Regions from separate parts of the Bacillus halotolerans genome, predicted to be linked through region 1. Evidence: a T-box and tRNA genes for the amino acid it is inferred to sense, from the RefSeq annotation. Region 1 holds a T-box; the other holds one or more tRNA genes.
What was found. The T-box of region 1 lies ahead of valS (valine--tRNA ligase). A T-box ahead of a tRNA ligase gene usually reads a tRNA of that ligase, here a tRNA-Val.

Region 1 (4,696 bases):
GCTGCGACCTCGTCCGTGCTCGCTTTAATGTACAATTCAACTTGCTTGCTCATCGGTGTGTTTACTTCGCTGCGGATATTACGCACAGAACGGATCAGTTCAACGAGAAGCTTCATGTCAGCAGCAGCTTCAGTGTCTGTATGCTCAGGCACAACAGCAGGCCATGTGCTTACAGTAATGGATTCTCCTTGGTGAGGCAGGTGCTGCCAAATTTCCTCCGTTAAGAATGGCATAAACGGATGGAGCAGGCGCATCGTTTGATCCAGAACATAAGCAAGAATGGAACGGGTTGTTTTCTTAGCCGCTTCGTCTTCTCCGTATAGAGGAAGCTTCGCCATTTCAATATACCAATCACAGAAATCGTCCCAAATAAAGTTATATAAATGGCGGCCGACTTCACCAAATTCATATTTATCAGCTAGCTGTGTCACACTTTCGATCGTTTCGTTTAAACGCGTTAAAATCCACTTGTCAGCTACTGATTTCTCACCTGAAAGATCAAGCTCATCATATGTCATGCCATCCATGTTCATTAATGCGAAACGAGAAGCGTTCCAAATTTTATTGGCAAAATTCCAAGTCGATTCCACTTTTTCATAGCTGAAGCGAAGATCTTGGCCAGGAGAGCTTCCAGTCGCCAGGAAATAGCGAAGGGAATCGGCTCCGTACTTGTCAATCACTTCCATCGGATCGACACCGTTGCCAAGAGATTTACTCATTTTTCTGCCTTGCTCATCACGGATTAAGCCATGGATTAAAACATCTTTAAACGGACGTTCGCCAGTAAATTCAATCCCTTGGAAAATCATGCGTGACACCCAGAAGAAAATGATGTCGTAGCCTGTAACGAGAACGTCAGTCGGATAATAGCGTTTAAAGTCTTCAGCTGTCAAATCAGGCCAGCCCATAGTGGAGAAAGGCCAGAGCGCAGAACTGAACCATGTATCCAGCACGTCTGTATCCTGCTCCCAATTTTCGCTGTCCTCCGGCGCTTCAAGACCGACATATAACTCGCCTGTTTCTTTATGATACCAGGCAGGAATGCGGTGGCCCCACCATAATTGACGGGAAATACACCAGTCGCGGATATTTTCCATCCAATGCAAATACGTTTTTTCGAAGCGGTCAGGAACAAAGTTGACTTTTTCTTCTTTCTCCTGCAATTCAATTGCTGCATCAGCAAGCGGCTGCATACGCACAAACCATTGGGTAGAAAGATATGGTTCAACAACCGCTCCGCTCCGTTCACTATGTCCGACAGAGTGCAGATGGTCCTCGATTTTGAAGAGAACGCCTGCCTCTTGTAAATCTTTAACGAGCTTTTTGCGGCATTCAAAGCGATCCATGCCTTGATATTGCAACGCATTTTCATTCATCGTGCCGTCTTCATTCATGACAAGAATGCGCTCTAAGTTATGGCGGTTGCCAAGCTCGAAGTCGTTCGGATCATGGGCAGGCGTAATTTTCACCGCACCTGAACCAAATTCCATATCAACATAGTCATCGCCGACAATCGGTATTTCACGATTTGTAATAGGCAGAATAACCGTTTTTCCGATAAGGTGCTTGTAGCGCTCATCTTCAGGATGAACCGCAACGGCCGAATCACCAAGCATCGTTTCTGGGCGTGTCGTCGCGATTTCAATTGAACCTGATCCGTCAGCAAGCGGATAGCTCATGTGATAAAACGCGCCTTGAACATCCTTGTAAATGACCTCAATGTCTGATAAAGCTGTTTTTGTTGCCGGGTCCCAATTTATGATGTATTCGCCTCTGTAGATCAAGCCTTTTTTATAAAGTTTGACGAATACTTCGCGAACCGCTCTGTTTAAGCCTTCATCAAGCGTGAAGCGCTCACGGGAATAATCAAGGCCAAGCCCTAATTTCGCCCACTGGCTGCGGATGAAGTCAGCATACTCTTCCTTCCACTTCCACGTTTCTTCAAGGAATTTCTCACGGCCTAAATCGTATCGGCTTGTGCCTTCTTCACGAAGTTTCGCTTCAACTTTAGCCTGTGTCGCGATACCGGCGTGGTCCATCCCCGGAAGCCACAGTACATCATAACCCTGCATGCGTTTCATTCTTGTTACAATGTCTTGCAGCGTGGTATCCCAAGCGTGACCAAGGTGAAGCCTCCCTGTTACGTTTGGCGGTGGAATAACGACAGAGTACGGCTCTTTTGTCTGATCGCTGCCTGCTTCAAAAAACTTACCTTTTAGCCAAAAATCATATCGGTCTTTTTCAACCGCAGCCGGATCGTATTTCGTCGGCATTGTTTGTTCATTCGTTTCCATCATAACCCTCCAGCATGTTTAAAATGGCTGAGAACGAAAAAAGAGCCCTTCATCCTTGGGAAAAGGACGAAAAAGCTCTTTCGCGGTACCACCTTTTTTCATGAACTTTGTCAGTTCATGCGCTTCAACGGATAACGGGGGTTTCCCGAATTTCTCTACTCTTCTTTCAAGAAATTATGCTCCCGGGCGACCTTCCAATCAGACAACATAAGAAGCCTTTCAGCAAGCGGCTTCTCTCTCTGCATGCGTCTTTCTTGTACTCTTCCCGTTCTAAGCAGGTGTATCTATCAGCTCATTATATACTTTATTTATGTTCTTTATTATAGTAAAAGTGTTTTTGATTCGTCAATCATCTTTTCCAAAAATACTGCGTCCTATACAAGATGGGCAGGCACCTATTGACCAAGTATACATATGATGCTTGTAAATGCGTTGAGGAGGATGCACCGTGAAGAAACGTTTCAGCTCTTATTCCCTGCCGCCGTGGGTCAGGCAAATTCGGCTTGTATCCGCGCAAGTGATTATCCCGATTACGATTTTCCAAGGTATCAGAACCATTTTCTTTCCGACAACCTTTGATGTCTTGCTGCTCGCAATATTGATTCTGTTAGCCTGTGCGCTTCATTTGGAATGGATATAAACAAACAAGTCCGCGCCAATTAAGACGTGGACTCGTTTTCCGCCTGAAATTTTTTCTCTTGTTCAATTTGATGGATTTTCATCACAAACGGCTCAATATTTTTCATTTGCCAGTATGCCTTTAATAAGTGTGTACATTCATCTTTTTCACGCCGTCTTTTCCCGGTCTGATAGCGGTTCAGCACTTTGTACACCGTTGCCGGATAAGCCATGTAACTGAGAAAAAGACTGATTTCAGCCTCATGCAGAGGAAATGCTTTCGTATATGCATAAAACCAATCGACACACTCCGGACAAGCTTTTGGAAAACCGCTGAACATTCGTGTGTAAAAGCCGAGCAAGTCGTTATGCGGCGGCCCCACAGACGCTCTCTCAAAATTCGTAAAGTATCCGGTCCCTGCATCATTATACAGAAAATGGTGAATAGACAGGCTGCCGTGGGTAATGACAACCCTTGAGGAGCCTTTTTCTTTTGCCGCTTCATACCAGTCCTTAATCCGCTCAAGCGCAAAGTTTACGGCGGAAATGGTTTCTGAATAATAGGTTACAGCCTGCAATTCAAAGGGGGAAAGGTACCATTCTTTCTCAGCTCTGTCTACAAACTGTTCATAAATGACCTTTTCATTTTCCCACTTTTTTCTCGTTTGTTCATAGTGGCGTTCAATGTCTTCACGCCTGACCTTGATTTCCTGCGCAGTTCTCTCGTGAAGGCGGGCTGTTTCTCTAAATAGATAGGCATGTTTCTGATCCCGCTCTTCCTCTTGGTCAAATTGGAGCCAAGGCATTAAGTAATAGGAGTCTCCAGTTTGTACGCCCCCGGAGAAAAACTCTCCCCCATTTGTTCTGTAAATGGGAACAAAGGAATGAAAGCCTTTTTCCTCAATTGCCACCATTTGATCTGTAAAATGTTTGCCGCGAACCGACTTCATTTTTTTCAGCGCAAATACCCCATAATCTGAATACACTTTCCACACACGAGAACTGACTGGCTCAATAAATTGAGCCGTCAGTCCGTATTCCTGAAGAACCGATTGGACATCTTCCATTCCATTCACCACATTTTCCGATCGCTTACGGCTTACGCATGGCTGCTGTTGTATTGAGGGATATAAAGAATCTGCCCTGCTTTCAATTCATCATCCAGCGCCAAAGAATTCATCCTGATCAGCTGCTGGGAGGTAATGTCGTACCGTTCGCATAAACGTTCAATGGTATCTTCCTGCTGAACAATACAGATTTTCATTCTAGAAAACTCATCTTCTTCTCTTGTAAAGAGTTTTGTTAAATAAAGAGAATTATGATTTTCCTTTGTTTCAGTTCCCTTTGTTTGAGCAGCAGGAACAGCCCCAGCAATAGCATCTGTTTCCTTCCTTTCAGGTTCGGAAGTGTCTGGCAGCTGGTAAGAATGAAAAGACGCCTCTTCCTCAGGTTCTTCAGGTGTAGGTGTTTTTCTCACTTCAATTTCAAAGCTTTCTTTCTTCTGCTCTTCTTCCTCCAGCAGCTTAGGCGCTGAATAAAAGGAATGCTCTTCTGAATCTTGTTCCGGCAGGAAGGTACGGTAGGCCGGCGTAAGTTCTTCTTCCTGAGATTCCCCTTCAGCACTTATCTTTTGATTAAAATGCAGGGTTGGAGCTGCTGCTTCTTCCTTTAAAAGTGCAGCTGGCGCTTCTTCCTGCTCTCTGCTTCCTTCTAAAGAAACAACGTCTTCATGTATAGTTTCCTGGACTTCCTTCAGTTGTTCTGCATCCTGTCGAGGTGCAGGC
Region 2 (4,696 bases), 1.5 Mb from region 1:
AACATGCAGATGATTTAGAACGTGATTTCGAACAAGCGCTGAAAGAAATTGCGCCCGTAGCTGCGCGTTAAAAAAGAAGCCGGGCGATATCCCGGCTTCTTTTTTATTTTTCATCATCAGGATTCAGAATCGCCAGTACTTGATGATCCTCCCATTTTCCATTGATTTTCACGTTTTTTCGGGCAATACCCTCTTTATGAAATCCCGCTTTTTCTAATACGCGCATGGACCCCAGATTGCGAGGCATGACACCGGCTTCAATGCGATGCAGTTTCAAATCGTGAAACGCATAATCAACAATCAGTCTGACCGCCTCTGTCATAAGGCCCTTTCCGTTATGGGCTTTATCTAAAAAGTATCCAATAAACGCGCATTGCAGCGCTCCGCGGATGATTTGGAAAAGGGAAACCGTCCCGATTAATGTATGGTCTTTATTTGTGAAGATGCCGAAGTGATACTCTTGGTCATTTACCAGCCTTTGCTGATATTGTTCGATCCTTTTTCTCTGCCCTTCAATCGTATAGTAATCGTCTGCGCGAATCATGGAGAACTGTTCAAAAAATGCCCGGTTTTCGCTTTGCAGCCGAAGATTCTCTTCAGCATCTTCTGTTTCTAAAGGTCTTATATAAATGGTATGTCCTTTTAACATACAGTGATCTCTCCGTTTCTCTTACATAGTATTCTGAGGAAAGTGTGAAAATCCTTTTTATAAAAAGGAAGAAAACCAATTTCCCATAAAGGTGCCAACATAATTGCCGATCAAGTAGCCGAGTGTGCCGACCAGCATAATCGGTGCAACAAGCTCCCGCCATCCTTTGGCAATCGCCATCGCAGCTGCTGTCGTAGGGCCGCCGACTGTGGCGTTTACGGCAAGCAGAATTTCCTCAAGGCGCACGCGGAACAATTTACCGACAGCTAAGGAAACCGCTAAATTGCTGATGGCGATGATAAAGACAAATAAGAGAATAAGAGGCGCATTTGTGATGATTAACCGGAGATCTGCAGGAATGCCAATCACCACAAAAAACAAATAAATCAAGTAGGTGCCAAGCTCCTGAGATCCATTGAGCCTTTCAAAAAAACGAGGGAACAGAAAGATGATAAGAACGGATAAAGACGTAAGCACGAGGTACTGATCGCCAAGCGTCCCGGTCAAAAGGGGGTGAGAGAACGTAATTTTGAAATAGCCGGAAACCTTACCGCTTACCGCAACAAGAGCAAAAGCAGCTCCAGCGTTAAAGGCAATGTCCTTTAATGAAATGTCTTTCCGCTTCCAATAGCTTTCCGCGCTGTTACCACTGTTTCCTTCCGCTTTTGCCTGATCTTCAAACGGCATCGCATAATGCCGGCGAAACCATTTGAGTGCGGGAATGCTGATTAAAATAAAAAACAACAGCGCCATCATAAAGTTATCTGCCACAACCGTTGCCGACACATATTCGCCCGGTGTCTCAAATTTCGCAGCCATCGCCGCAAAATTAATCCCGCCGCCAATATAGGAGGCACTGATCATCCCGCCGATCTTATCTAGATAGGGAATATGCTGTTTTAATAGAAAAAAAGCGATGATGCTGCCAACCACTGTCCCTAAGGAGCTTATAAGAAAAATAAACAGCAAACGCCTGCTTTCCTTAAAAATCTGCCGCACATTGATCTGAAACAGCAAAAGAGGAATCGCAAGCGGCACTACATATGACCATACGGTGTCGTATACAGGCGATTCAACAGGAAGCACTCCTATATTTGTAAACACCATTGCACCTGCCAGTGCGATAATAGCCCCTGACACAGCGGAAGCCCACTTAAACCGCTGCTCCAGCCAGATGCTCACTGCCGCCCACACCGCAATAAATCCCCATAATACCCATACATCATCAGAAGAAATCAAAGAATGCAAAACCCCATCACCCCTATTGTTAGAAAATTAAGACATATTATAATAGCCGATGAACATAACAGCAAGTCCGAAAAAAGTTTTTCTGAAAAAGCAGTTGACGAATAGAAGGGAAGGTTATATAATAGAACTTGTCAGAAAGACAACAACATACCCAGCAACACATACATATCATGATTCCGTAGCTCAGCTGGGAGAGCGCTACCTTGACAGGGTAGAGGTCGCTGGTTCGAGCCCAGTCGGAATCATAGCTTAAACCCTTGCGCAGCAAGGGTTTTTTACTTTGCTTTAATAAAGCTGGTTTATCAAATTCGCGAGTTGTTGGCAAACTGTTGGCGAAGTGAAAAAAGGTCCCTTGAATTTCCAAGGGGCCTAAAGGATTAAAAGCCTCAATCAACGCTCTTATACCTTTCCGGGATCTTGTCTCTCCAAACAAGCATAAGGTTTTTAAGTTTTTCTGTTTCCATGGAACTTTTGTCGTTTTCACTTTCTGTATATAGGTGTTCTACTACTGTTTTATCTTTTTTTATATATGCAATGGTGGTGTTTAATTGAATCTCATATCCTTCAGACGTGCCATCCAATACTTCTTGAATAATTTTTAAGTATTCATCAGCTTCATTCACCGAAACAATGTCTTCAATGAAATCAGAAAAGTATTCTAGTTCTGTAGGAAGAACTATTCTTAAGTATCCTAAAGGGTCTCTTTTAAATTCAAATGAATATTCCATAATCAATCATTCCTTTGGTTTTTTATATAAAGGATATGCATTTGCTATTGAGCCATCCTTATTAAGGTACATCTCCACATCAATTCCTGATGAAGTTTTGCCGATATACTTATTATCTCGTATTTGTTTTTTGTTTTTGTAAGCTTCAGAAATTGTATTGTAAACTTTTACTCTATCCCATACTTTTTTTACTCCTTTTACTTCTACCTTAGCTCTATATACCCCATTTATATCAGGTACTTCTTCTGTTCCTGGACTTATTCTGCTACCACTCATCATACTCTCATGATGATAACCGACAGCTTTGTTTTTTCTGTTTATTCCTCATGGTATACGTGGTGCTTTATCGTTTTCTTATTAATACCATTTGAATTGACAGATTTCTTCAGAACACTCTCTTTTTCATCTTCAATAGTACTTTTAAGTAGAGGAGTATTTTTGGCGTTATACGTATTATCGAAGTCTTGGGCAATCCCGACAAGTGCAAGATCATTCTTATTTTTAATGAAAAAATTGATATAGGCTTTTCCGCAGCTATTTATCAAGGCGAGGAGCTCTTCACGAAATTACAGGGTAACTTAAAAGCACTTTATGTCGATGCAGATGACCAACAAGGGGTTAATAAAACAATAGAATACTTAGAAAGAAACAAAAACTATTCGTATGTAGAAGACGTTGCCTGTGAGAACGCAGCTGCTTACGCAAACTCTAAAGAATTTGAAATATTCTATGTTTATCATCAGAAAATGATTGCTCAAACGCAAATTCAAAGGGGAGAATGCCAGTATTGACTTTTAAAAAGAAGGTATGTCTTATCCTAGGGGTGTCATTCGTTTTCTATGTGGGTTTGGATCCAGCTTAACAGAAAGTCAAACTTAAAATTCATTTCAAATTACATCGGATCGTCTTCAAACATAAGCATCATCAATCTAGAAAGCCCTTTAAATAGAGGGCTTTTATTTATGTGATAAACAGACAAAAACGAATCGAATGAAATAAAGATATTACGGATCAAAAACCGCAAACGCGGTTAAACGGTTCCAACTGATGAATGGTTAAAAGCTGACGGTATTTATGGACCTAAGACTAAAGCGAAACTTGAAGCGAAATTATAAAAAATTAACCCCCTTCTGTTGTAGAAGGGGGTTAAAATTCATTTATCAATTTTCTTGTGGAGCAATCTTTGCCACTGGAGCACCACAGAGTAGGAAGAATGCAAATACTGCTGGTGGGGAAACTGCTAAACCTATAGTTCCTAGAAATCCTACAACAGTCAACCAATCTCCGTTTTGAATGGCTTTTTGAACTTGATTCAAAGCACCTTTACTTAAGTTAAGTGCATCTTCTAAACATCCTTGAACACTATTAATTTTGACATCGGTATAATTATATTCCTTATTCATATAATTAGCGAAAGCAATCATGCCCTCTTTTTGAGCTGGTGGATAAGGAGCTTTTTCAAGCTCGTCCTCATTGACTGTATATCCCGTCTCTTTGTCAAAAACTAAAATTTTAGTAAAGATGTACTCAACTTCTGCAACAGATTTTTCAATTTGTCCTTCAGTTAAGCCATCTAAACCGTCCTCCGGATTCAATTGTGTTGCTGAAGCTGCTGGTGCTATTGTGGCAATAGCAAGAAAGAAAATCGACGCCAGAAAAAACAATCTTTTCAACATGTGTGAACTCCCCCTTTTTTGAAATGGTAAAGCAATTCAATAGTAACATACAATTTTTCAATAAAAAGGGAATTTTATTTAGAATTAAGCAAATTAGACATAATAAGTCAAATATCGACAGAAGATTGTTACCACAAGTGCAAAGCAAGAAACGAAAGTGCCCATGCAAATATCCCGAACATTACAAAGAATCTAAGAAAAGTTTCGGATTTTGTAAGTTTTCGTTCTTTTTTTGTTTTACCTAATCTCCAGTAAAGGGCGTAGCCGGAGAATAATAAAATTATTTGTCCCAATTGAGACACGGACTCTAAAAACTCTATACCATTCATTGATTTCACCTCTTATTTAATTATCGCAGACGGAAAAACCGTTTCCAACAGTTATATGAAAATTGA

Region 2: it encodes a tRNA-Val, which carries the amino acid that the T-box ahead of valS (valine--tRNA ligase) is inferred to sense. The anticodon was not compared.

The regions. Positions count from the first base shown of each region.
Region 1 covers NZ_CP029364.1:3,425,702-3,430,397, reverse strand. Annotated here, with positions in the region: gene valS (valine--tRNA ligase) at 1-2,294, opposite strand, end outside; T-box leader at 2,354-2,576, opposite strand; gene DIC78_RS17555 (hypothetical protein) at 2,743-2,934, shown strand; gene cotN (spore coat protein CotN) at 2,954-3,979, opposite strand.
Region 2 covers NZ_CP029364.1:724,417-729,112, reverse strand. Annotated here, with positions in the region: gene metC (cystathionine beta-lyase) at 1-71, shown strand, start outside; gene DIC78_RS03610 (GNAT family N-acetyltransferase) at 104-649, opposite strand; gene DIC78_RS03605 (DUF819 family protein) at 707-1,897, opposite strand; tRNA gene DIC78_RS03600 (tRNA-Val) at 2,070-2,142, shown strand; gene DIC78_RS03595 (tRNA-Val4) at 2,284-2,625, opposite strand; gene DIC78_RS22120 (EndoU domain-containing protein) at 2,632-2,901, opposite strand; partial or broken gene DIC78_RS03585 (aspartate phosphatase) at 3,147-3,416, shown strand; partial or broken gene DIC78_RS21740 (peptidoglycan-binding domain-containing protein) at 3,631-3,740, shown strand; gene DIC78_RS03575 (hypothetical protein) at 3,786-4,301, opposite strand; gene DIC78_RS21735 (hypothetical protein) at 4,430-4,630, opposite strand.